DNA from 2 places in the Streptomyces sp. SAI-170 genome. Region 1 is predicted to be linked to the other one. Evidence: riboswitches for the same ligand, from Rfam matches in the RefSeq annotation. Region 1 holds a riboswitch; the other holds the start of a gene.
The links. Region 1 has a riboswitch for S-adenosylmethionine ahead of RKD23_RS27470 (aminotransferase class V-fold PLP-dependent enzyme). Riboswitches for the same ligand answer to the same signal wherever they lie in the genome.
Positions count from the first base shown of each region.

Region 2: it holds a riboswitch for S-adenosylmethionine, as region 1 does, so the genes downstream of both, thrC (threonine synthase) here and RKD23_RS27470 (aminotransferase class V-fold PLP-dependent enzyme) in region 1, are expected to answer to the same signal.

Region 1 is NZ_JBMGQD010000001.1:6,103,362-6,115,193, reverse strand. It holds gene RKD23_RS27480 (rhomboid family intramembrane serine protease) at 1-462, shown strand, start outside; gene RKD23_RS27475 (Lrp/AsnC family transcriptional regulator) at 459-740, shown strand; gene RKD23_RS27470 (aminotransferase class V-fold PLP-dependent enzyme) at 817-2,181, opposite strand; SAM riboswitch class IV at 2,327-2,444, opposite strand; gene trpD (anthranilate phosphoribosyltransferase) at 2,519-3,583, opposite strand; gene RKD23_RS27460 (cytochrome b) at 3,727-5,364, opposite strand; gene RKD23_RS27455 (ubiquinol-cytochrome c reductase iron-sulfur subunit) at 5,361-6,419, opposite strand; gene RKD23_RS27450 (c-type cytochrome) at 6,416-7,228, opposite strand; gene RKD23_RS27445 (cytochrome c oxidase subunit 3) at 7,308-7,928, opposite strand; gene RKD23_RS27440 (hypothetical protein) at 8,095-8,496, shown strand; gene RKD23_RS27435 (Ig-like domain-containing protein) at 8,502-9,761, opposite strand; gene RKD23_RS27430 (cytochrome c oxidase subunit 4) at 9,920-10,318, opposite strand; gene ctaD (cytochrome c oxidase subunit I) at 10,315-11,832, opposite strand, start outside.
Region 2 is NZ_JBMGQD010000001.1:4,632,267-4,644,098, forward strand. It holds gene RKD23_RS20760 (1-phosphofructokinase family hexose kinase) at 1-796, opposite strand, end outside; gene nagA (N-acetylglucosamine-6-phosphate deacetylase) at 918-2,030, opposite strand; gene RKD23_RS20770 (ROK family protein) at 2,129-3,073, opposite strand; gene RKD23_RS20775 (ABC transporter substrate-binding protein) at 3,221-4,474, shown strand; gene RKD23_RS20780 (DUF3263 domain-containing protein) at 4,485-4,727, shown strand; gene otsB (trehalose-phosphatase) at 4,795-5,673, shown strand; gene RKD23_RS20790 (alpha,alpha-trehalose-phosphate synthase (UDP-forming)) at 6,087-7,472, opposite strand; gene RKD23_RS20795 (glucosyl-3-phosphoglycerate synthase) at 7,542-8,486, opposite strand; SAM riboswitch class I at 8,645-8,792, shown strand; gene thrC (threonine synthase) at 8,811-10,094, shown strand; gene RKD23_RS20805 (MoaD/ThiS family protein) at 10,091-10,366, shown strand; gene RKD23_RS20810 (cold-shock protein) at 10,818-11,024, shown strand; gene groL (chaperonin GroEL) at 11,369-11,832, shown strand, end outside.

The DNA of each region.
Region 1 (11,832 bases):
CTCGGCAACATGCTGTTCCTCTACGTCTTCGGCATGATGACCGAGGAACGCATGGGGCGGATCGAGTTCACCCTCTTCTATCTCGGCTGCGGCTATCTCGCCCTGCTGGGCTACGCGGCCGCCAACGCCGACTCCGACCAGTCGCTGGTGGGAGCCTCCGGGGCGATCTCCGCCGTGCTGGGCGCGTTCCTGGCCCTGTTCCCCAGGGCCAGGGTGACCAGCCTGCTGCCGTTCCTGTTCTTCCTGCCGCTGCGGTTCCCCGCGTGGGTCGTGCTCCCCTTCTGGGCGGCCCTGCAGTGGCTCGCCGCGGGACGCGCCCCGGACGGGCCCGGGGTGGCGTACCTGGCCCACCTGGTGGGCTTCGGGCTGGGCTTCTGCTACGCGTGGGCCCGGTACGGCCGTACGACTAGAGTGAAGGCCAGCCCGTCGACGCCGGCCCGTGAGGGAGAGAACCAACCGTGATCACCGCGATCGTCCTCATCAAGACCAGCGTGGACCGCATTCCCGAGATCGCCGAGCAGATCGCTTCGCTGGAGACGGTGAGCGAGGTCTTCTCCGTGACGGGTACGTACGACCTGATCGCCATGGTTCGGGTGCGGGAGCACGAGGATCTGGCGGATGTCATCCCGGGCCGGATCAGCAAGATCCCGGGCGTCGAGGCGACGGACACGCATGTCGCTTTTCGGACGTACTCGCAGCATGACCTCGAGGCCGCGTTTGCGATCGGGCTCGATTCCTGACGCCTACCGACTCGGGGCCGCGGGCTTTTGTGCGTCTGCGGGTTGTCGCGGGTCGCTCGCGCGGTTCCCCGCGCCCCTAGCGCACCGGTACGCAGCGACCCTCCTCCGTGCGGTACGTCCACTTGGCGCCCTCCGTCACCAGCTCCTTCACGGCGGCGACGAAACGGTCGACGTGCTCGTCCGGCGTGCCCGCTCCGAAGCTCACTCGGATGGCGTTGAGGGACTTTTCGCCCGGGGCGGCCTCGGGGGCGCCGCATTCGCCCTGGGTCTGGGGGTCGGTGCCGAGGAGGGTGCGGACGAGGGGGTGGGCGCAGAAGAGGCCGTCGCGGACGCCGATGCCGTACTCGGCGGAGAGGGCGGCGGCGAAGTGGGAGCTGTTCCAGCCCTCGACCACGAAGGAGATCACGCCGACCCTCGGGGCGTCGTCGCCGAAGAGGGAGAGGATCTTCACCTCGGGGACGTCGGCGAGGCCCTCGCGGACCTTGGCGATCAGGTGCTGCTCGCGGGCGACCAGGGTGTCCCAGCCCGCCTCGGTGAGGGCCTTGCAGGCCGAGGCGATGGAGTAGACGCCGATGACGTTCGGGGAGCCGGCCTCGTGACGGGCCGCGCTCTCGTGCCACTCGACGGTGACGCCGCCGTCCTCGCGGCGGGTGACCTTGCGGCTGGCGCCGCCGCCCGCGAGGTAGGGCTCGGCCTCGCGCAGCCAGTCGGCGCGGCCGGCGAGGACGCCGGAGCCGAAGGGGGCGTACAGCTTGTGGCCGGAGAAGGCGACCCAGTCGACGTCGAGGTCACGGACGGAGACGGGGTGGTGCGGGGCCAGCTGGGCGGCGTCCAGGACGATCCGGGCGCCGTGGGCGTGCGCGGCGGCGGCCAGCTCACGGACCGGCCACAGCTCGCCGGTGACGTTCGAGGCACCGGTCACGCACACCAGGGCCGGGCCGTACGGGTCACGGGCGGCCAGGGCCCGCTCCAGCGTCTGGACGGCCTGGGCCGGGGTGCGCGGGGCGTTGAGGTAGGTCACCCGGGCCACGTCCTGCCAGGGCAGCAGCGAGGCGTGGTGCTCGGTCTCGAAGACGAAGACCTGGCAGTCGGCGGGCAGGGCGCGGGCCAGCAGGTTGAGGGAGTCGGTGGTGGAGCGGGTGAAGACCACCTGGTCGTCGGCGCGGCAGTCCAGGAACTCGGCGACCGTCACGCGGGCGTTCTCGAAGAGGTCGGTGGACAGCTGGGAGAGGTAGCCGGCGCCGCGGTGGACGCTGCCGTAGTACGGGGCGTAGGCGGCCACGTCGTCCCAGACCCGCTGCAGGGCGGGGGCGCTGGCCGCGTAGTCGAGGGCCGCGTAGGTGACCTCGCCGCCGGTGACGAGCGGGACGGTGACATCCCGCCCCAGAACGGGCAGAGGGGCACAAACGGACTGGTCGGCGGCAGCGGTGGAGACGGACATGGCGGAACTCCCGTGAGAGATGCCCCGTAAGAGGTACGGGGAGGAAGGAAAAGGGGTGTGCGGAGGCGGGGCTCGGCGGCCCTAACGCATTCGCTTGCTCACGGGAGACTCCCTCGAACGACCCAGGACCCCTGGTTTCGCGAGGGGTCCGCGCTTGCCGCAGGCCTTGCTGCCGTGCGGCCTGGTCTTCACCCGGGGCACCCCGCCACGGACGGAGGGTTGCCGGACAGTCGGCCGGGGCCTCATGACTGTCACTCATGACCTGGTACAGGAACGTACGCGAAAAGATCGTCGCCCCGCAACCCGTGTCCGGATCGCGGGACGACACCCGAGGCGGTCAGGCGTTGCTGACCGCCACCCAGCGGTCCAGGGTGCGCCTGGCCGCGCCCGAGTCGATCGACTCCGCGGCTCTCGCCATGCCGGCCCGGATCTGCTCGGCCAGCGGGGCGCCGGTGGGCTCCAGGGCGACCAGCGCGGCCGCCGAGTTCAGCAGGACCGCGTCACGGACCGGGCCGGTCTCGCCGTCGAGCAGACGACGGGCGACCTCGGCGTTGTAGGAGGCGTCGGCGCCGCGCAAGGCCTCCACCGGGACCAGGTCGAGGCCGACCTCGCGCGGGTCGAAGGACTCCTCGGTGACCTTGCCGTCGCGGACCACCCACACCCGGGAGGTGGCCGTGGTGGTGAGCTCGTCCAGGCCGTCGTCGCCGCGGAACACCAGCGACGAGTTGCCGCGCTCGGCGAGGACGCCCGCGACGATCGGCGCCATGCGCGCGTGCGCGACACCGACGGCCTGGGACCTCACCTTGGCCGGGTTGGTCAGCGGGCCGAGGAAGTTGAACGTGGTGCGGATGCCCAACTGGCCGCGGGCGGCCGCCACATGACGCAGAGCCGGGTGGAACTTCACCGCGAAGCAGAAGGTGATGCCGGCCTCCTCGGCGACCTCGGCCACCCGCGCGGGGGTCAGCTCCAGGTTGACGCCGAGCTTCTCCAGCACGTCGGAGGCGCCCGAGGCGGAGGACGCGGCGCGGTTGCCGTGCTTGACGACCTTCGCGCCGGTGCCGGCCACCACGATGGAGGACATGGTGGAGATGTTCACCGTCTTGGCGCCGTCGCCGCCGGTGCCGACGATGTCGACCGTGTCGCCGGGCACCTCGATGACATTGGCGTGCTCGTACATCGCACGCACCAGACCGGTGATCTCCTCGACGGTCTCGCCCTTGGCGCGCAGCGCCACCGCGAACCCGGCGATCTGCGCGTCGGTGGCCTCGCCGCGCATGATCCGGTCCATCGCCCACGCGGTCGCCTCCGCGCTCAGGTCGTACCCGTCCAGCAGGGCGTTCAGCACCTCGGGCCAGGAACGGCCCGCCGCGGTGTCGCCTCCAGCGGGGGTCACAGCGCTCATCAGCCGCTCCTAGTGAGTACGAGAAAGTATCGGTGCCGGGTCGTGAAGACTCCTGCACCCACCCTATCCAGCTGACGGCACGGCGAAGGGCCCCCGTCCGAACACCGGACGGGGGCCCTTCACTGGTGTGGCGAGCGCAGCGATCAGTGGTGGCCGTGGCCGCTCGTGATCTCCTTGTACTCCTCGACAGTCGGCTTCGGGATCTGGGAGTCCTCGCCGTAGTACGCGTTGCTCAGCTTCGCGCGCAGCTTCTCGGAACCCTTCACCTTGCGCTCGACGCCGTTCTCGTCGACCGTCGGGCCGATCTCCGCCGGCTTGTACTGCTCGTGCGCGGTGAGCGTGTGCAGCGCCTCCTGGCTGAGCGGCTCGTGCACCTCGATGAACTCACCGTGCGGCAGGCGCTTGATCGTGCCGGTCTCGCGACCGTGCAGGACCTTGTCCTTGTCGCGGCGCTGCAGGCCGAGGCAGATCCGCTTGGTGAGGATGAACGCGATGATCGGTCCGGCGAAGAAGCCGATCCGGACGAACCACGTGACCGCGTTGATCGACAGGTGGAAGTGGGTGGCCCAGAGGTCGTTTCCACCGCCGACCAGCGTGATCATGTACAGCGTGATCCAGGCGACGCCGAACGCGGTACGCGTCGGGGCGTTGCGCGGACGGTCCAGGATGTGGTGCTCGCGCTTGTCGCCGGTGATCCAGGACTCGATGAACGGGTAGACCGCGAGCGCGATCAGCACCACACCGAACAGGACCAGCGGGATGAACACGCCCAGGACCAGCGTGTGGCCCCAGAGGTTGATCTCCCAGCCCGGGAAGAAGCGGATGAGACCCTCGGCGAAGCCCATGTACCAGTCGGGCTGGGCGCCGGTGGACACCTGGTCCGGGCGGTAGGGGCCCATCGCCCAGATCGGGTTGATCTGCGCGATCGCCGCGATGGCCGCGATGACACCGAAGACCAGGAAGAAGAAGCCTCCGGCCTTGGCCATGTAGACCGGCAGCAGCGGCATGCCGACGACGTTCTTGTTCGTCTTGCCGGGACCCGCGAACTGCGTGTGCTTGTGGTAGAAGACCAGGATCAGGTGGCCGACCACCAGACCGAGCATGATGCCCGGCAGCAGCAGGATGTGGATCGAGTAGAAGCGGGCCACGAAGTCGGTGCCCGGGAACTCGCCGCCGAACAGGAACATCGAGATGTACGTGCCCACGATCGGCGTCGACAGGATCGCGCCCTGCGTGAAGCGGACACCGGTGCCGGAGAGCAGGTCGTCCGGGAGCGAGTAGCCGGTGAAACCGGTGAACATGCCCAGGACGAACAGCAGGAAGCCGAACAGCCAGTTGATCTCACGCGGCTTGCGGAACGCGCCCGTGAAGAACACGCGCATCATGTGCACGAACATGCCCGCGAGGAAGATCAGCGCGGCCCAGTGGTGGATCTGCCGGATGAGCAGACCGCCACGGACGTCGAAGCTGATGTCCAGCGTGGAGGAGAACGCCTCCGACATGAGCTGGCCCTGCAGCGGCACGTAACTGCCGTGGTACTCCACCTCGTTCATCGACGGGTGGAAGAACAGCGTCAGGTACACACCCGTGAGGATGATGATGATGAAGCTGTAGAGGCAGATCTCACCCAGCATGAACGACCAGTGGTCGGGGAAGATCTTGCGCATGTTGGCCTTGGCCAGGGAGTAGATCCCGAGCCGGCCGTCGGCCCAGTCGGCGATCCGCTCGCCGGCCGGTGCCTTCCCGCGTGCGCGGGAGTCGGTGGTCTGGTTGGTGCTCATCCGCGCTCCCAGAAGGCAGGGCCGACGGGCTCGTCGAAGTCGCTGAGCGCCTCGAGGTAGCCCTCGTCGTTCACGCCGATGCGCAGCTGCGGCAGGGCGTGACCGGCGGGACCGAAGATCACCCGGGCACCGTCGGACAGGTCGAAGGTGGACTGGTGGCAGGGGCACAGCACGTGGTGCGTCTGCTGCTCGTACAGCGAGATCGGGCAGCCCACGTGGGTGCAGATCTTGGAGAACGCCACGATGCCTTCGTGCGACCAGTCGAGCTCGCGCTTGTCCTTGATGTCCTCCGGCTGGAGCCGGACGATCATCAGGGCCGCCTTGGCGATCTCGTTCTGGAAGTCGTGGTCGTGCTCCTCCAGGCCCTCGGGCTTGGCGAAGGTCAGCGAACCCACGGCCACGTCGGAGGGACGCAGCGGCTCGTTGGTGTTCATGTTGACGAGCAGCTTGCCCTTGCGCCACAGGGTGTGACGCAGCTTGTCCTCGGGCAGCGGGCCGAGGTCGCGCAGCAGCACGACACCGGACAGCGGCACCAGGGTGAGCGCACCGAACATGGTGTTGCGGATCAGCTTGCGCCGGCCGATCGCCGACTCCTTGGCGCCCTGGCGGAAGTCCTCGTGGACCTTCGCGCGGACCTCTTCGGACGCCGCGATCGGGTGACGGTCGTCGGCGACCTCCACGTCGGACATCAGGGTGCGGGCCCAGTGGACCGCGCCCGCGCCGATGCAGAACAGGGCCGTGCCGAGGGTCAGACCCAGCGCGAAGTTCAGCGCGTTGAGGTGACCGATCGGGAAGACGAAGACGGCCTTGTCGTGCGGGATCGCCACGTACGAGGCGATGAAGCCGACGGTGGCCAGCATCGACACCGTGAACAGCAGGGCGACCGCGCGCTCGGACCGCTTGGCGGCCCGCTCGTCGATGTCCTGGATCCGGTGCTCGTGGGGCGGCAGGCCCGGGTCCGCGAACGGGTTCTTCTCGTCCGCGACGCTCACCGCGCCGTGCGCGGTGCCCTGCTCAGCGGGCAGGTTCTCTTCTGGAATGTCTTGGCTACTCATGACTTCTTGGCCTTTGCGGTCCGAGCGGCGACCCAGACGGCGACCGCGATCAGCGCGCCGAGACCGAAGACCCAGGAGAAGAGGCCCTCGGTGACCGGCCCGAGGCCGCCCAGCTCGAGGCCACCGGGGTTCTCGGTGTCGTCGCTGTTGACCGCGTCGAGGTACGCGATGATGTCCTTCTTGTTCTGCTCCGACAGCGTGGTGTCGGGGAACGAGGGCATGTTCTGCGGGCCGGTCTGCATGGCCTCGTAGAGGTGCTTGGGGTCGACGCCCTCGAGCGTCGGAGCGTACTTGCCCTTGGTGAGCGCGCCACCCTTGCCGGTGAAGTTGTGGCACTGCGCGCAGTTGGTGCGGAAGAGCTCGCCGCCCTTGGCGATGTCCGCGCCCTCCGGGCCGTACTGCTCGTCGGTCGGGACCGACGGGCCGGCGCCCAGCGAGGCGATGTACGCCGCGAGCTGGTCGATCTGGGCCTGCGAGTAGATGTTCTTCTTCCGCGGCACCTGGGCGCCCTGGGAGGTCGCCGCCGGCATACGGCCGGTGCCCACCTGGAAGTCGACGGCCGCGGCGCCCACGCCGACGAGGCTCGGACCGTCGGAGGTGCCCTGACCGCCGGTGCCGTGGCAGCTGGCGCAGCCTACGGCGTAGAGCTTCTTGCCCTCGTCGATGGCGAGGGACTGGGCTGTTTCATCGGCCTGCGCCTTGTCCGCGGGCGCGAACACGGCGTACAGCCCCCCAGTGGCCGCCAGCGCGAGGAGTAGGACGACGACCGCCGCCAGCGGATGGCGTCGTCGTGCGGAGAGCTTTTTCACGGATTACCCCGGTGTCAGGATCTTCTGCGTCGATGCTTCTGGATGTGCGCTTCGGGATCGCGCGGTGGATCGGGTCCCGCTACTTGATCATGTAGATCGTGGCGAAGAGGCCGATCCAGACGACATCGACGAAGTGCCAGTAGTAGGACACGACGATGGCGGCGGTCGCCTGCTCGTGGGTGAACCTGCGGGCCGCGTACGTACGCCCGAGGACCAGCAGGAAGGCGATGAGACCGCCCGTCACGTGCAGGCCGTGGAAGCCGGTCGTCAGGTAGAAGACCGAGCCGTACGGGTCCGAGGACAGGGAGAGCCCGTCCTTCTTCACCAGCTCGGTGTACTCGAAGACCTGGCCACCGATGAAGATCGCACCCATCACGAAGGTGACGATGAACCACATCCGGAGCTTCTTCACGTCACCGCGCTCGGCGGCGAACACGCCGAGCTGGCAGGTGAGGGAGGAGAGCACCAGGATCGTGGTGTTCGTCGCCGAGAACGGGAAGTTCAAGGCCTCGGCCTTTTCCGCCCAGAACTCGGGACCGGTCACCGATCGCAGGGTGAAGTACATCGCGAAGAGGGCCGCGAAGAACATCAGCTCGGAACTCAGCCAGATGATGGTTCCGACGCTGGTGAGGTTCGGTCGATTGACCGACGGGTGCGCGTGCCCGGTTTCTACTGTCGTTGCTGTCGCCACGACCGACATTATGTCGGTCGCTTATCCCGCCCTCACTCCGGGGGGTGCCGTTCGGAGTGTTGCTGCCCGCCGAACCGGTGTTGACGTGGTGTTCAGGGGGAGGACGACAGGAGTAGCATCCGGCCCAACGGCCCCGCCCGTCCTGTCCGTACGACGCTGACGTCTCGGAGGAACAATGCAGCCGACCGCCACGGTGCTGGTCTACAGCGACGACTCCAACACCCGGGAGCAGGTGCGGCTCGCCACGGGCCGACGACCGGCTCCGGACGTTCCCGCGGTGGAGTTCGTGGAGTGCGCGACGCCCGCGGCGGTGCTGCGCGAGCTGGACCGCGGGGGCATCGATGTGTGTGTGTTCGACGGTGAGGCCGTGCCCATGGGGGGCATGGGGATGTGCCGGCAGATCAAGGACGAGGTGTTCGGCTGCCCGCCCGTGCTGCTGCTGATCGGGCGGCCGCAGGATGCGTGGCTGGCGACGTGGAGCCGGGCCGACGCGGCTGTGACGCATCCTGTGGACCCCGTGGAGTTCGCCTCCGCTCTGGCCTCTCTGCTGCGCCAGAAGCGGCTTCAGGGCGTCTGACCCGCTCACACGCTCTGCGGCCTCAGTCTCGCCACCTCTTGGGGGGCTGAGGCCTGTGACGTGCCGTTGCCGAGCAGGGCGCTGCCCTTGCGCCACTTCTCCCAGGGCATGTTCCAGTCGCCGAAGCCGTTCCCGAAGGCCTCCATCGTGTGGCCGCCGGAGTTGACGACCCGGACGACGTCGCCCTCGCGGACGTGCTCGAAGAACCACTCGGCGTTGCCCGTGCTCATGCCCGTGCAGCCGTGGCTGACGTTGGCGTAGCCCTGGGAGCCGACGGACCAGGGGGCGGCGTGGACGTACTCGCCGCTCCAGGTGACGCGGGTGGCGTAGTAGACGGGCAGGTCGTAGGACTCGGCGGAACCCTCGGCGATGCCGATGCTGGTGCCGCGCATACGTACGTAGTACTCCTTGCCCAGCACGACCTTGACGCCGTTGCGGGTCTCGAAGCCGGGCTTGCCCGTGGTGACCGGCATGGAGTTGATCTCCTTGCCGTTCTTGTAGACGGTCATCTGGTGCGAGGCCGCGTCGGTGACGGCGATGACGCTGTCGCCGATGGTGAGGGTGACGGGCTTGGCGCTGCCGCCCCAGAGCCGGTCGCTGATCTTGATGCCCTCCAGGTTGCTGCGCACCCGGACCGTGGCGTGGGCGGGCCAGTACTCCTTGGGCCGGTAGTGCAGTTCCTTGTCGTCGACCCAGTGCCAGGCGCCCTCGGCGTACGGGGTGGACTGGACCTTCAGGGCGCGTTCGACGATGGCGCGCTGGGCCTTGTCCTTGACCGGCATGCCGAGTTCGGCGGTGACGGGCTGGCCCACGCCGTACGTGCCGGTCTTGGGGCCGAAGGTGACGTCCAGGCGCTTCTGGGTGCGGGGTTTGCCGGTGTCGAGGGTGACGACCTTGCGGCCGGGGGCGCCGTCCTCGTCCTCGGTGCTCACCCGGACCGTGTAGCGGGCGTCCGCGGCCAGCGGTGAGGTGCTGTGCCACCGGGTGCCGTCGGCGGAGAGTTCGCCCGCCACATGGCGTCCTGTGGCGTCCACGGCGGTGACGTCGGTGATACGGCCGTCGGAGTCCTCGGCCGTGATCTCCAGGGGCTTGTCCGGATCGGCCTTCTTCCCGTCGCCCTCGGGGGCGTTGAAGGAGACCTGGTCCGCGGCGTCGTACGGCGCCGCGGACAGCGGGTTGCCGTCGGCGCCGCAGGCCGCGAGGGCCGGGCCGAGGCTCATGACCAGCAGGGTGCAGCCGGCGACGATGCGCGGTGAGGTGCTCATGACCTCAACGTAGGAAGCTTCGTCAACGGCGGCGCGCCGGGTGACACGGACGAGGTACGGGAAGTAGGCGAAACGGAGGAACCCGGACCCTCCTGACGGAGTGTCCGGGTTCCGGAGCGCTCGGCTCGTGTTACTGCGCGCGGTGCTCGGCGCTCAGGTCACTGGGTGCGGTTCTCACCGCGGTAGTACTCGAAGACCCAGCCCCAGATGCCGATCAGGATGATCGGGGCGGCGAAGTACAGCAGCCACCAGCCCACGGCCACGCCGAGGAACGCGATGGCACCGCCGACCGCCAGCGCCAGCGGCTGCCAGCTGTGCGGGCTGAAGAAGCCCAGCTCACCGGCGTCGTCCGCGACGTCGGCCTCCTGGTTGTCCTGGGCACCGGTGTCGACCCGCTTGGCCGTGAAGCCGAGGTAGAAGCCGACCATGATGCACAGGCCGAAGGCCAGGAAGAGCGCCGTCGTACCGGCCGGCTCCTTCGACCACACGCCGTAGAACACGGCCATGGCGAGCACGAAGACGCTCAGCCACATGAACATCTTGCCCTGGATCTTCACTTGCCGGCCTCCTTGCCGCCCGCCAGCGCGGCGGCTTCCTGGCCACCGTGGCCCAGCTGCTCCAGCGCGGCGATCTCAGGGTGGTGCAGGTCGAACGCCGGGGATTCGCTGCGGATCCGCGGCAGGGTGAGGAAGTTGTGCCGCGGCGGCGGGCAGGACGTCGCCCACTCCAGGGAGCGGCCGTAACCCCACGGGTCGTCGACCTCGATCTTCTTGCCGTACTTGGCCGTCTTCCAGACGTTGTAGAAGAACGGCAGGATCGAGGCGCCGAGCACGAACGAGCTGATCGTCGAGATCGTGTTCAGGGCGGTGAAGCCGTCGGCCGCCAGGTAGTCGGCGTAACGACGCGGCATGCCCTCGGCGCCCAGCCAGTGCTGGACCAGGAAGGTGCCGTGGAAGCCGATGAACAGCGTCCAGAACGTCATCTTGCCCAGGCGCTCGTCGAGCATCTTGCCCGTGAACTTCGGCCACCAGAAGTGGAAGCCGGAGAACATCGCGAAGACGACGGTGCCGAACACCACGTAGTGGAAGTGCGCCACCACGAAGTACGAGTCCGAGATGTGGAAGTCCATCGGCGGCGAGGCCAGGATGACGCCGGTCAGACCACCGAAGGTGAAGGTGATCAGGAAGCCGGTCGCCCAGAGCATCGGCGTCTCGAAGGACAGCGAGCCCTTCCACATCGTTCCGATCCAGTTGAAGAACTTCACGCCGGTCGGGACGGCGATGAGGAACGTCATGAAGGAGAAGAACGGGAGGAGCACGCCACCGGTGACGTACATGTGGTGCGCCCACACGGTCACGGACAGACCCGCGATGGCGATGGTCGCCGCGATCAGACCCTGGTAGCCGAACATCGGCTTGCGGGAGAAGACCGGGATGACCTCACTGATGATGCCGAAGAACGGCAAGGCGATGATGTACACCTCTGGGTGTCCGAAGAACCAGAAGAGGTGTTGCCACAGCAAGGCTCCGCCGTTGGCCGCGTCGAAGACATGGCTGCCGAACTTGCGGTCGGCCTCCAGCGCGAACAGGGCCGCGGCCAGGACCGGGAAGGCCAGCAGGACCAGGACACCGGTCAGCAGGACGTTCCAGGTGAAGATCGGCATGCGGAACATCGTCATGCCAGGGGCGCGCATGCAGATGATCGTGGTGATGAAGTTGACCGAGCCGAGGATGGTGCCGAAGCCGGAGAAGGCCAGACCCATGATCCACATGTCGGCGCCGATACCCGGCGAGCGGACCGCGTCCGACAGCGGGGAGTAGGCGAACCAGCCGAAGTCGGCCGCACCCTGCGGGGTGAGGAAGCCGCCGACGGCGACGAGCGAGCCGAACAGGTACAGCCAGTAGGCGAACATGTTCAGTCGCGGGAAGGCGACGTCGGGGGCACCGATCTGGAGCGGCATGATCCAGTTCGCGAAGCCGGCGAACAGCGGCGTCGCGAACATCAGCAGCATGATCGTGCCGTGCATCGTGAACGCCTGGTTGAACTGCTCGTTCGACATCATCTGCAGGCC
Region 2 (11,832 bases), 1.5 Mb from region 1:
GCCAGGGGAGGTTCTCCACCAGGCCCGACAGCAAGCCCGCCACCGCCGAGTCGCCCGCGCCCGTCGGGTTGCCGGGCACCCGCGCGGGCGGAGCGGCACGCCAGCGGCCCTCCGGGGTCACCGCCAGGAGGCCCTCGGCGCCCAGTGAGGCCACCACCGAGCGGGCGCCGCGTCTGCGGGCGTCCTGGGTGGCCCGCAGTGGCTCGTGCGAACCGGTCAGCTCGGCCAGTTCGTCGGCGTTCGGCTTGATCAGGTCCGGGCGCGCGGCCACACCCCGGCGCAGCGCCTCCCCGCCCGTGTCCAGCAGCACCGGCACCCCCGCCGCCCGAGCGGTCCGTACGAGACCGGCGTACGCCCCCACCGGCACGCCCGGCGGCAGGCTGCCGCACAGGGCCACCGCCGAGGCCGAGACGAGGAGGTCCGCGTACACCTCCTGGAACGCGGACCACTCCGACGGTGTGATCAGCGGGCCCGGCTCGTTCAGCTGGGTGGTGTCGCCGGTGGACTCGTCGACCACGGCGACCGTGCGGCGGCTCGCGCCGGCGACCGGGACGAGTGCGTCGACCACGCCCGGCGTCGCGGTGAGCCGCTCCTGGATCGCCCGCCCGGTGCCGCCGCCCGCGAAGCCGGTGACCGTCACCTGGTGGCCCAGTGCCGCGAGCACCCGGGCCACGTTGAGGCCCTTGCCGCCGGGGCGTTCGACCACCTCGGAGACCCGGTGGGAGGCGTGCGGCCGCAGGGACCGTACGCGGTAGGTGATGTCGAGAGCGGTGTTCGGTGTGACCGTGAGGATCACCTGGTCCGACCTCCCCCGAAGCGCTTGCCGACTGACTTCTTCCGAAGTCCTGATCATGCCAAAGAGACGGCGACCGGCCCAGCCCCAGGACCGGCCACCGTCTCGTCGACCTGCGGCTCAATCAGCCCAGTTGGGGATCGACCACCCATTCCCCTCGCCGCATGACGCCCTTGACGTCGAAGTCCGCGTCCAGCAGCACCAGGTCGGCGTACTTGCCGGGCTCCAGCGAGCCGACCGAGTCGGCCAGGCCCAGCAGCCGGGCCGGGTTCGCGGACAGCGCGGCGACCGCGTCCCCGACGGGCAGCCGGTCGATCGTCACGGCCCGCTTGAACGCGCGGTCCAGGGTCAGGGTCGAGCCCGCGATCGAGCCGCCCTCCACCAGCCGGGCCACCCCGTCCGCGACCTCGACCTCCAGCGGGCCCAGCATGTAGCGGCCGTCGCCGATGCCGGCCGCGTCCATCGCGTCGGTGATGAAGGCGACCCGGTCCGCGCCCGCGTGACGGAACGCCAGCTCCAGCGCCGCCGGATGCAGATGCGTGCCGTCGTTGATCAGCTCGACCGTGACCCGCTCGTCCTCCAGCAGCGCCGCGATCGGGCCCGGCGCGCGGTGGCCGAGGGCGGGCATCGCGTTGAACAGGTGCGTGGCGACCGTCGCGCCCGCGTCGATCGCCTCGACCGTCTGCTCGTACGTGGCGTCCGTGTGGCCGACCGCCGCGATGACGCCGTGCTCGGCCAGCAGCCGTACGGAGTCGATGCCACCGGGCAGTTCCGTGGCGAGGGTGACCATCTTGGCGTGGCCGCGCGCCGCGTCGATCAGCTTGCGCACCTCCGCCGGGTCGGGGTCGCGCAGCAGCCCCTCGGAGTGGGCGCCCTTGCGGCAGGGGGAGATGAACGGGCCCTCGAAGTGGATGCCCGCGATGTCGCCCTGCTCGGCCAGCTCGCTGAGCAGGCCGGCCTGGCGGACCAGGAGGTCCATCTCGTCGGTGACCGTGGAGGCGACGAGGGTGGTCGTGCCGTGTGCGCGGTGCGTGCGGATGCCCTTGAGGACGTCCTCGACCGTGCCGCTGGAGAAGGAGGCTCCGCCTCCGCCGTGGTTGTGGAGGTCGACGAAGCCGGGGATCAGCCAAAGGCCGCCGGCGTCGAGGGACCGGGCGTTCTCTGGTGCCCTGTCCGAGATGCGGGGGCCGTCGATGATGAGCCGGCCGTTCTCTACCGTGCCGGTGGGGAGGACCACGTTGGCTCCGGTCAGGACCAGGGGGGTTCCGTCCGTCGCGGGCTGCGGGTGCGTCGTGGCTTGTCGCGCAGTTCCCCGCGCCCCTGGGGGGGTTGCCGTCACGTCGGTTCCTCCATACGGTCCGAGTGGTTGAGGAGATCCCAGGCCAGGAGGCCTGCGCCCAGGCAGCCTGCGGTGTCGCCCAGGGCGGCTGGGACGATCGTCGGCAGCTTCTGGAAGGTGACACGGCGCCGGACCGCGTCTCGCAGTGGTGAGAACAAGGTTTCCCCCGCCTCGGCGAGGCCGCCACCGATGATCAGGGTGCGGGGGTCCAGCAGAGTGAGCGCGGTGACCAGGCCGTCGGCGAGGGCGTCGACCGCCTCGCTCCAGACTCGTACGGCGTTCGGGTCGCCGGACGCGACGGCCCGCGCGCAGTCGGCGGCGTCCGCCCCGGGGTCCCCGCAGGCGGCGGCCCAGGCCTCGCTCACCGCCGCCGCGGACGCGTACCGCTCCAGGCAGCCGCGCTGACCGCACGGACAGGGCGTCCCGTCGTGCCGTACGACGATGTGGCCGATCTCGCCCGCGAAGCCGTGGGCGCCCGCCTCCACCCGGCCGTCGATGCCGATCGCGCCCGCGATGCCGGTGCCCAGCGGCACGAAGAGGAAGCGGTCGGCGCCCCGGCCCGCGCCGATACGGCCCTCGGCGAGGCCGCCGGTGCGCACGTCGTGGCCGAGCGCGACCGGGATGCCGCCGAGGCGCTTGGTCATCAGGTCGCGCAGGGGCACGTCCCGCCAGCCGAGGTTGGCGGCGTAGGTGGCGACGCCGTTCGTGTCGTCGACGATGCCCGGCACGGCGACGCCCGCCGCGTCGGCCGGCTCGCCGAAGTGTTGCTCGCCGTACGCCTGGAGCTCGGCGGCGAAGTCGAGGATGCCGTCCACGACCGCGTCCGGGCCGCGCTCGCGCCCGGTGGCCCGGCGTGCCCGGTGCAGCAGCTCGCCGTTCGGCCCGGCCAGGGCGGCCTTCATCCCGGTGCCGCCCACATCGAGGGCGATGACATGTCTCACGGGGAACAGTGTGGCCCGAGGACCCACAAGAGGTCTAGTCCACTTGCGTGGTGTAGACCTTGATTCGGATAGCGGACACCCGGGTGGGGTGTCCGAGCGGAACACGGGCAGGGTTGGGGCTTCGTAGTGCAGCGGCGTAGGACGGGAATGATCGCGGCGGTCGTCGCGCTGGGGATGACGGCGGTCCTGGGGGGCTGCGGCGTCGGCGGCGGGGCCGACGACGTCACCCTGAAGCTGGTCGCCGCCGACTACGGCGACAGCGCGGCCAACAGCTCCAAGAAGTACTGGGACAAGCTGGTCGCCGCGTACGAGGCCGAGCATCCCGGCGTGAAGATCGACGTCTCCGTCTACTCGTGGAACGACGTCGACCGCAAGGTCAAGGAGATGGTCGACGCGGGCGACGCCCCCGACCTGGCGCAGATCGGCGCGTACGCCGACTACGCCGCCGCCGGGCAGCTCTACACCGCCGACGACCTGCTCTCCATCACCACCCAGGCCGACTTCGCCGGGCAGCTCGCCGACGCCGGGCAGGTCGACGGAGAGCAGTTCGGCATGCCGTTCGCCGCGTCCACGCGCCTGCTCTTCTACAACAAGTCCCTCTTCGCCGAGGCCGGCCTCACCCCGCCCACCACCTGGGCCGAGCTCGCCTCCGACGCCGAGGCGCTGAAGGAGGAGGGCGTCGCCTACCCCTACGCCCTGCCGCTCGGGCCCGAGGAGGCACAGGCCGAGACCATGCAGTGGCTGCTCAGCGGGGGCGGCGGCTACACCGACACGCTGGGCACGTACGGCATCGACTCCGCCGAGAACGTCGGGACCTTCACCTGGCTGCGCGACCAGCTCGTCGGCAAGGGCCTGACCGGGCCGGTCGCGCCGGCGAAGCTGAACCGGGCCGACGCCTTCGCCGCGTTCGCCTCCGGCAAGGTCGGCATGCTCAACGGGCATCCCTCGCTGATGAAGACGGCCGCGAAGAAGGGCGTGAAGTTCGGCATGGTGCCGATGCCCGGGCCCGACGGGGAGACCAAGTCCACGATGGGTGTCGCCGACTGGATGATGGCGTTCAAGAAGAACGGGCACCGGGACCAGGTGGGGGATTTTCTTGATTTTGTCTACAGCGAGAAGAACGTGCTCGCCTTCTCGCGTGAGTACGACCTGCTGCCGGTGACCAACTCCGCGTCGGATGTCATGTCCGCGGCCGAGGAAGACCAGGACCTCAAGCCGTTCCTCGACCAGCTGCAGTTCGCCGAGTTCTATCCCGTGGGCAAGACGTCCTGGGCCTCGGTGAGCGCCGCGGTGAAGGCGGACATCGGCAAGGCCGTCGCCCCCGGCGGGAGTCCGTCCGCTGTGCTCGGGGGGCTGGAGGCGGAGGCCACGCAGGCCGATGCGGCGGCTGCCGCCAGCTAGTGTGCTGCGCATGGACGCAGAGGGGGCAGAGGGGCTCGGGCAGCGGGAGCGGGACATCCTTGCGCTGGAGCGGCGGGGGTTCGCCGGGCCCGGCGCGAAGGAGCGGGCGATCCGGGAGGAGCTGGGGCTGGCGCCCGTGCGCTACTTCCAGCTCCTGAACGCCCTGCTGGACGATCCTCGGGCTCTTGCGCATGATCCGGTGACCGTCAATCGGCTGCGGCGGGTGCGGGAGGCTCGGCGGGGGGAGCGGTGAGCCTGCGGTGAGCTTGGCGGTGAGCTTGGGGTGAGTGCCGTGGGGCTCGCGTGGATAGGGTCGCTGTATGGGCAGCCATCAGCATGATGCGAGTGCAGGTGCGAGCGCCGGTGTGGGAGCTCTGCCGGAGCCTGTGACCGAGGCCGGACGCGTCGGGCTCGACGCGCTTCTCGCCCGGCCGGGCAAGGCGGTGATCGCCCTCGACTTCGACGGCACCCTCGCCCCGATCGTGCCGGACCCCGATCAGGCGCGGGCCCACCCCGATGCCGCGCCCGCGCTGGCGCGGCTGGCGCCTCGGGTGGCGTCCGTCGCGGTGATCACCGGGCGGCCGGCGGGGGTGGCGGTGCGGTACGGGGGGTTCGCGGGGGTGGCCGGGCTCGAGCACCTCGTGGTGCTCGGGCACTACGGGGCCGAACGGTGGGACGCGGCGAGCGGGGGCGTGAGCGCGCCTGCGCCGCATCCCGGGGTCGCGGCGGTGCGGGCCGAGCTGCCGGGGGTGCTCGACGGGGTCGGGGCGTGGCAGGGCACGTGGGTGGAGGAGAAGGGGCGGGCCGTTGCCGTCCATACGCGGCGGGCGGAGGATCCGCAGGCGGCGTTCGAGATGCTGCGGGAGCCGCTCGGGGCGTTGGCCGCGCGGCACGGGTTGATCGTGGAGCCGGGGCGGATGGTGCTGGAGCTGCGGCCGCCGGGCATGGACAAGGGGGTCGCGCTGGAGGAGTGGGTACGGTCCGTCGGCGCGGAGTGCGTCGTCTACGCCGGTGACGACCTCGGTGACCTGCCCGCCTTCGCCGCCGTCTCCAAGCTCCGCGCCGACGGCATTCCGGGGCTGCTGGTCTGCAGCGGCAGCGACGAGGTCGCCGAGCTGCGCGAACGGGCGGATGTCGTGGTGGACGGCCCGTCGGGTGTGGTGCAGCTGCTGTCCGCGCTCGCGTCTCGGCTGGGCTGACCGGGGCGGATGCCTGCGGCGGCCTGCGCGGCTTCGGTGGGGGTTGCTGTAGCGCATCCGCTGTGTGGGTGGGCCGGGGCCGGGCCGGGGGGTTGTCCGTCCTCGGTCCGGCGATCTGCTCGGCTACGGGGGTCGAACCGTGTTTCCGCCGGCCGCTGCGGGCGGACAACCCCCCGTCCCGTCCCCTCCCCGCCGTACGCGACTGGCCCCATCGCCCACCGTCCGTGGTTCCTCGCGACCGTACGCGGCTGACGGTCGTGCCCTTAGGGGCGCGGGGAACTGCGCGACCAGCCCACGACGGCCCGCGGTCGCATGCGAGGGGAACGGCCCACGACCTCAGGGGCGCGGGGAACTGCGCGATCAGCCTGCGGCGGCCCGCGGTCGCATACGGCGGGAAAGGGACGGGGCGCTGTTCAGTGGGTCAGGGCGTTCAGTTGGTCCAGGAACCACTGGGCCGGAGGCAGGGCGGTGGCGGAGGCGGCGAGTCTCTTGGTGCGTTCGGCGCGTTCGGCCGGGGGCATGGTGAGGGCGTCGTGGAGGGCGTGGGCCGTGCCCACGATGTCGTACGGGTTGACCCCCAGCGCGTCCTCGCCGAGTTCCTCGTAGGCGCCGGCCTCTCGGGAGAGGACGAGTGCGCAGCCCTGGTCGGAGACGACGGGGACCTCCTTGGCGACGAGGTTCATGCCGTCGCGGATGGGGTTGACGAGGGCGACGTCGGCGAGGCGGTAGGCGGCGAGGGAGCGGGCGAAGTCGTCCTGGACGTGGAGGACGACCGGGGTCCAGGTGGGGGTGCCGTAGGAGGTGTTGATCTCGTCGGCGAGGCGCTGGACGTCTGCCGTGTAGTCGCGGTAGACGGCGAGGTCCTGGCGGGAGGGGTAGGCGAAGGCGACGTGGACGACCTGTTCGCGCCACTCGGGGTGGATGTCGAGGAGGTGGCGGTAGGCCAGGAGGCCTCGGACGATGTTCTTCGAGAGTTCGGTGCGGTCCACTCGGACGATGGTGCGGCGGCCTTCGCCGATCTCCGTGCGGAGGGACGTCATGCGGTCCTGCACGTCCTGGCGGTGGGCGCGTTCGCGCAGGAAGTCCGCGTCGGCGCCGAGGCCGTGGACGCCGATCCGGGTGTCGCCCAGGCCGCCGGCGAATTCTTCGCAGCAGGCGGTGAAGGCGTTCGCCCAGCGGTGGGTGAGGAAGCCGAGGCGGTCCGCGCCGAGCATGCCCTTCAGGAGCTGGGCGGAGATGTCGTCCGGGAGCATGCGGAAGTACTCGGGCGGGGCCCACGGGGTGTGGGAGAAGTGGCCGATGCGCAGGTCGGGGCGCAGGGCGCGGAGGAGGCCGGGGACCAGGGCGAGGTGGTAGTCCTGGACGATCACTGCCGCGCCCTGGGCGGCCTCGGCGGCGAGCGCTTCCGCGAAGGCCCGGTTGTAGGTCTCGTAGGAACTCCACTGGCGGCGGAAGTCCTCGTCGAAGACCGGTTCCAGTGGGGTCTGGTACAGCATGTGGTGGACGAACCAGAGGACCGAGTTGGCGATGCCGTTGTAGGCGTCGGCGTGGACGTCGGCCGGGATGTCCAGCATGCGGACGCCCGGCTCGCCCTCGCCGCGGCGGACGGCCTCGCGGTCGCTGTCGGACAGGGCAGAGCAGACCCAGAGGGCGCCGGCGTCCGGGCCGATGGCGGAGAGGCCGGAGACCAGTCCGCCGCCGCCGCGTCTGGCGTGCAGCGCGCCGTCCTCGCGCAGTTCGTACGAGACCGGGCCGCGGTTGGACGCGACCAGCACCTGTGCACCGTGCGTGGAAGCCATAGCCCTCAACCTAGCCCGGCCCGGAAACGCTCAAACGCGCGTATCAGCCGGATACGGAGAGTTCGGGCGTCATGCGACCTTGCGTGACGCGTACTCTGCGATCTCCAGCATCGGCGGGCGCTCCTCGGTGTCCACGGAGTAGGTGCGGGCCTCGAAGCCGTCCTCGCCCCGTTCGAACTGGGTGAGGGCGGGGCGGATGAGGTGACCGCGGGCGAGGCGGAGCTGGGCCGTGCGGTAGATCGCCGCCGCCATGCGGCCGAGGGCCTGGCCGTCCTGGTGGCGGTGTTTGCGGACTCCGACGTCCACCTGGGCGAGTGCGTCGAGGCCGACGAGGTGCAGCGAGTCGACCAGCATGCCCAGCTCCACGCCGTAGCCGACGGGGAAGGGGAGCTGTTCGAGGAGGCTGCGGCGGGCCGCGTACTCGCCGCCCAGGGGCTGGACGAAGCCGGCGAGCTGGGGCCAGTGCATGTTGAGCAGGGGGCGGGCCATCAGCTCGGTGACGCGGCCGCCCTGGCCCTGGGCGCCGGCCAGGGGGCGGTCGTACATGCCCTTGACCAGGTCGACGTCGGGGTCGGTGAGCAGGGGGCCGACGATGCCGGAGACGAAGTCCGAGGAGAACTCCTTCAGGTCGGCGTCGATGAAGCACACGATGTCCCCGCTGGTGACGAGGAGCGAGCGCCAGAGCACTTCGCCCTTGCCGGGGACGGACGGGATGCGGGGGAGGATGTCGTCCCGGTGGACGACCTTGGCGCCCGCCGCCGCGGCGACCTCCGCGGTGCGGTCGGTGGAGGCCGAGTCGACCACGACTATCTCGTCGACGAGGGGGACCTGGTTCATCAGGTCGTGGCGGATGATCGCGACGATGTCGCCGACCGTCTCCTCCTCGTTGAGCGCGGGCAGCACGACGGAGACCGTCTGGCCGGTCGCGCGCTTCGCGGCCAGGATCTGGTGGAGCGGGCGGTCGGTGACGGACCAGGAGCGAGTGGTCAGCCAGCGCTCGACTTCTTCCAGCACAGCCTGCGGCTCCTCTGCGTTCTCTCGGCGAGGGGGTCGGAAGTGATCCATCTCGCGGTTCGGACGGCTATCTCAACTGTCCTGGCCTTCGGTTACAGTCTTGAACAACGCTGATGACCATCGCATGTCGGGGGTCCTCCGCGTGGACAACTCCATACCGCTCATCCAGAGGGGCAGAGGGATACGGCCCGATGAAGCCCCGGCAACCCTCCAGTCGGTTCTCCTGACATTCGTGCAGCGAGGCTCCCGGCTAGGGAAGGTGCCAAATCCGTCTCACGGCGAGATGCGTCGTGAGGAAGATGAGGAGAAAGGGCCTCGCCTCACATGGCTGCGCAGACTGTTGCAACCTCCACCGATTCCACCGTCGACCTCGGGCCGGCCGCCGCGCTGAGCTGTCGCGAGTGCGGGCACCAGGTGCCCCTCGGACCCCTCTTCGCCTGCGAGGAGTGCTTCGGGCCGCTGGAGATCGCGTACGACTTCTCCTCCTACGACGCCGAAGAGCTGCGCAAGCGGATCGAGGCCGGCCCCGCGAACATCTGGCGGTACGCGCCGCTGCTGCCGGTGCCCGCCGACGTGGCCGAGAAGCCCAACCTGAACCCCGGCTGGACCAAGCTCGTGCAGGCCGACAACCTGGCGCGCGAGCTGGGCGTGACCGGCGGGCTGTTCATCAAGGACGACTCCGGCAACCCGACGCACTCGTTCAAGGACCGGGTCGTGGCGCAGGCCCTCGAGGCCGCTCGTGCCTTCGGGTTCACCACCCTCTCGTGCTCCTCCACCGGCAACCTGGCCGGCGCGGTGGGCGCCGCCGCCGCTCGTGCCGGCTTCCGGTCGTGCGTGTTCATCCCGCACGACCTGGAGCAGGGCAAGGTCGTCATGGCCGCGGTCTACGGCGGCGAACTCGTCGGCATCGAGGGCAACTACGACGACGTCAACCGCTTCTGCTCCGAGCTCATCGGCGACCCGGCGGGCGAGGGCTGGGGCTTCGTCAACGTCAACCTGCGCCCGTACTACGCGGAAGGGTCCAAGACCCTCGCGTACGAGATCTGCGAGCAGCTCGGCTGGCGGCTGCCCGACCAGATCGTGGTGCCCATCGCCTCGGGTTCGCAGCTGACGAAGATCGACAAGGGGCTCCAGGAGCTGATCAAGCTCGGGCTCGTCGAGGACAAGCCGTACAAGATCTTCGGTGCGCAGGCCGAGGGCTGCTCGCCGGTGTCCACCGCCTTCAAGGCCGGGCACGACGTGGTGCGCCCGCAGAAGCCGGACACCATCGCCAAGTCGCTGGCCATCGGCAACCCGGCCGACGGGCCGTACGTCCTGGACATCGCGCGCCGTACCGGCGGTTCGGTGGAGGACGTGACCGACGAGCAGATCGTCGACGCGATCAAGCTGCTCGCCCGGACCGAGGGCATCTTCGCCGAGACGGCCGGCGGTGTGACCGTCGGTGTGACGAAGAAGCTGATCGACAGCGGTGTTCTCGACCCCTCGCTGACCACCGTCGTCCTCAACACGGGTGACGGTCTGAAGACCCTCGACGCGGTGGCCGGTACCGGTCTGACCGCCACCATCCGCCCCAACCTGGACTCCTTCCGAGAGGCTGGCCTCGCATGAGCGTGACCGTCCGCATCCCCACCATCCTGCGCACCTACACCGGCGGTCAGGCCGAGGTTCCCGCCCAGGGCGCGAACCTCGCCGAGGTCATCGCCGACCTGGAGAAGAACCACACGGGCATCGCCGCCCGGGTGCTCGACGACCAGGGCAAGCTGCGCCGGTTCGTGAACGTGTACGTCAACGACGACGACGTGCGCTTCGAGCAGGGGCTGGAGACCGCGACCCCGGACGGGGCCGGCGTCTCCATCATTCCGGCGGTCGCCGGCGGCTGAGACCCGCCCGCCCATTACCTTCGGTAAGGGTGGTCACCGAGAGTTCATCGAATTGCCCCCTCCGTGAGAGAAGCGGAGGGGGCAATTCTGCATGGTTGAGCACGGTAGAGTTGGGGAAGCCCGCCGCCTCCGTATGCCGGGTGCATATGAAGTCCGCTCGAGGATCCGTCGAGAACCGACGAGAAGCAGCCAAAGTGCCCGGCGGTTTTGCGCCTTTCGCTCCTTATGTGCGGCCCGACTTGCCCTGAAACAGGGTGAATTCTTGGCAAACTCCCGAACGCCTGCGTCCTGAATTCTCGTCCGATTGACCTGTTGCAGACGGCAGTTGGACAGATACATTCAGCCGCGGTCGACGCGTTCCGGCGCACGCCCCCGGCCAATGGGGGGTGAGGTCTGACCCGGGTCCGCGAAGTGTGGATCTGTGCAAGGGCCAGTAATAGGGGAGTTAGGCATGGCTCAGGGCACCGTCAAGTGGTTCAACGCGGAGAAGGGGTACGGCTTCATCGCGGTCGACGGTGGTGCGGACGTCTTCGTCCACTACAGCGCGATTCAGATGGACGGGTACCGCACCCTGGAAGAAGGCCAGCGAGTCGATTTCGAGATCTCGCAGGGCCAGAAGGGGCCGCAGGCGGACATGGTCCGGCTGGCGACCAGCTGAAGCACGCGTCGACTCACTGCGCGACGTTCTTCTTCGAAGGGCCCGCACCTCCCGGGGTGCGGGCCCTTCGTCCTGCCCGCGGCCGCTCGTGCCGCCGGTGTCCCGCCCGCCGCTGTTCGCGTCCGGCTGAGCGCCCCGCCCGATCCCCGAGAGCCGCTTGCACTCGCAGGGGGCGAGTGCTAATCATTGCGTTAGCACTCTGAAGGTGAGAGTGACAACGAAGGACCGGGTCGGTGAGGCCGCAGGCCAAGTGGGGCAAGGAACCACGGGGCAGGCAGGCCGTCCGTCGCGGGCGCGGGCGCGGTCCGAAGGAATCACCCCCAGTCCTGGAGGGACCACTTCACATGGCCAAGATCATCGCGTTCGACGAGGAGGCGCGGCGCGGCCTCGAGCGCGGCATGAACCAGCTCGCGGACGCCGTCAAGGTGACGCTCGGCCCCAAGGGTCGCAACGTCGTCCTCGAGAAGAAGTGGGGCGCCCCCACGATCACCAACGATGGTGTCTCCATCGCCAAGGAGATCGAGCTCGAGGACCCGTACGAGAAGATCGGCGCCGAGCTGGTCAAGGAAGTCGCCAAGAAGACGGACGACGTCGCCGGCGACGGTACGACCACCGCCACCGTTCTCGCCCAGGCGCTGGTGCGCGAGGGTCTGCGCAACGTGGCCGCCGGTGCCAACCCGATGGCTCTCAAGCGCGGTATCGAGAAGGCCGTCGAGGCCGTCTCCGGTGCGCTGCTCGACCAGGCCAAGGAGGTCGAGACCAAGGAGCAGATCGCCTCCACCGCCTCCATCTCCGCCGCCGACACGCA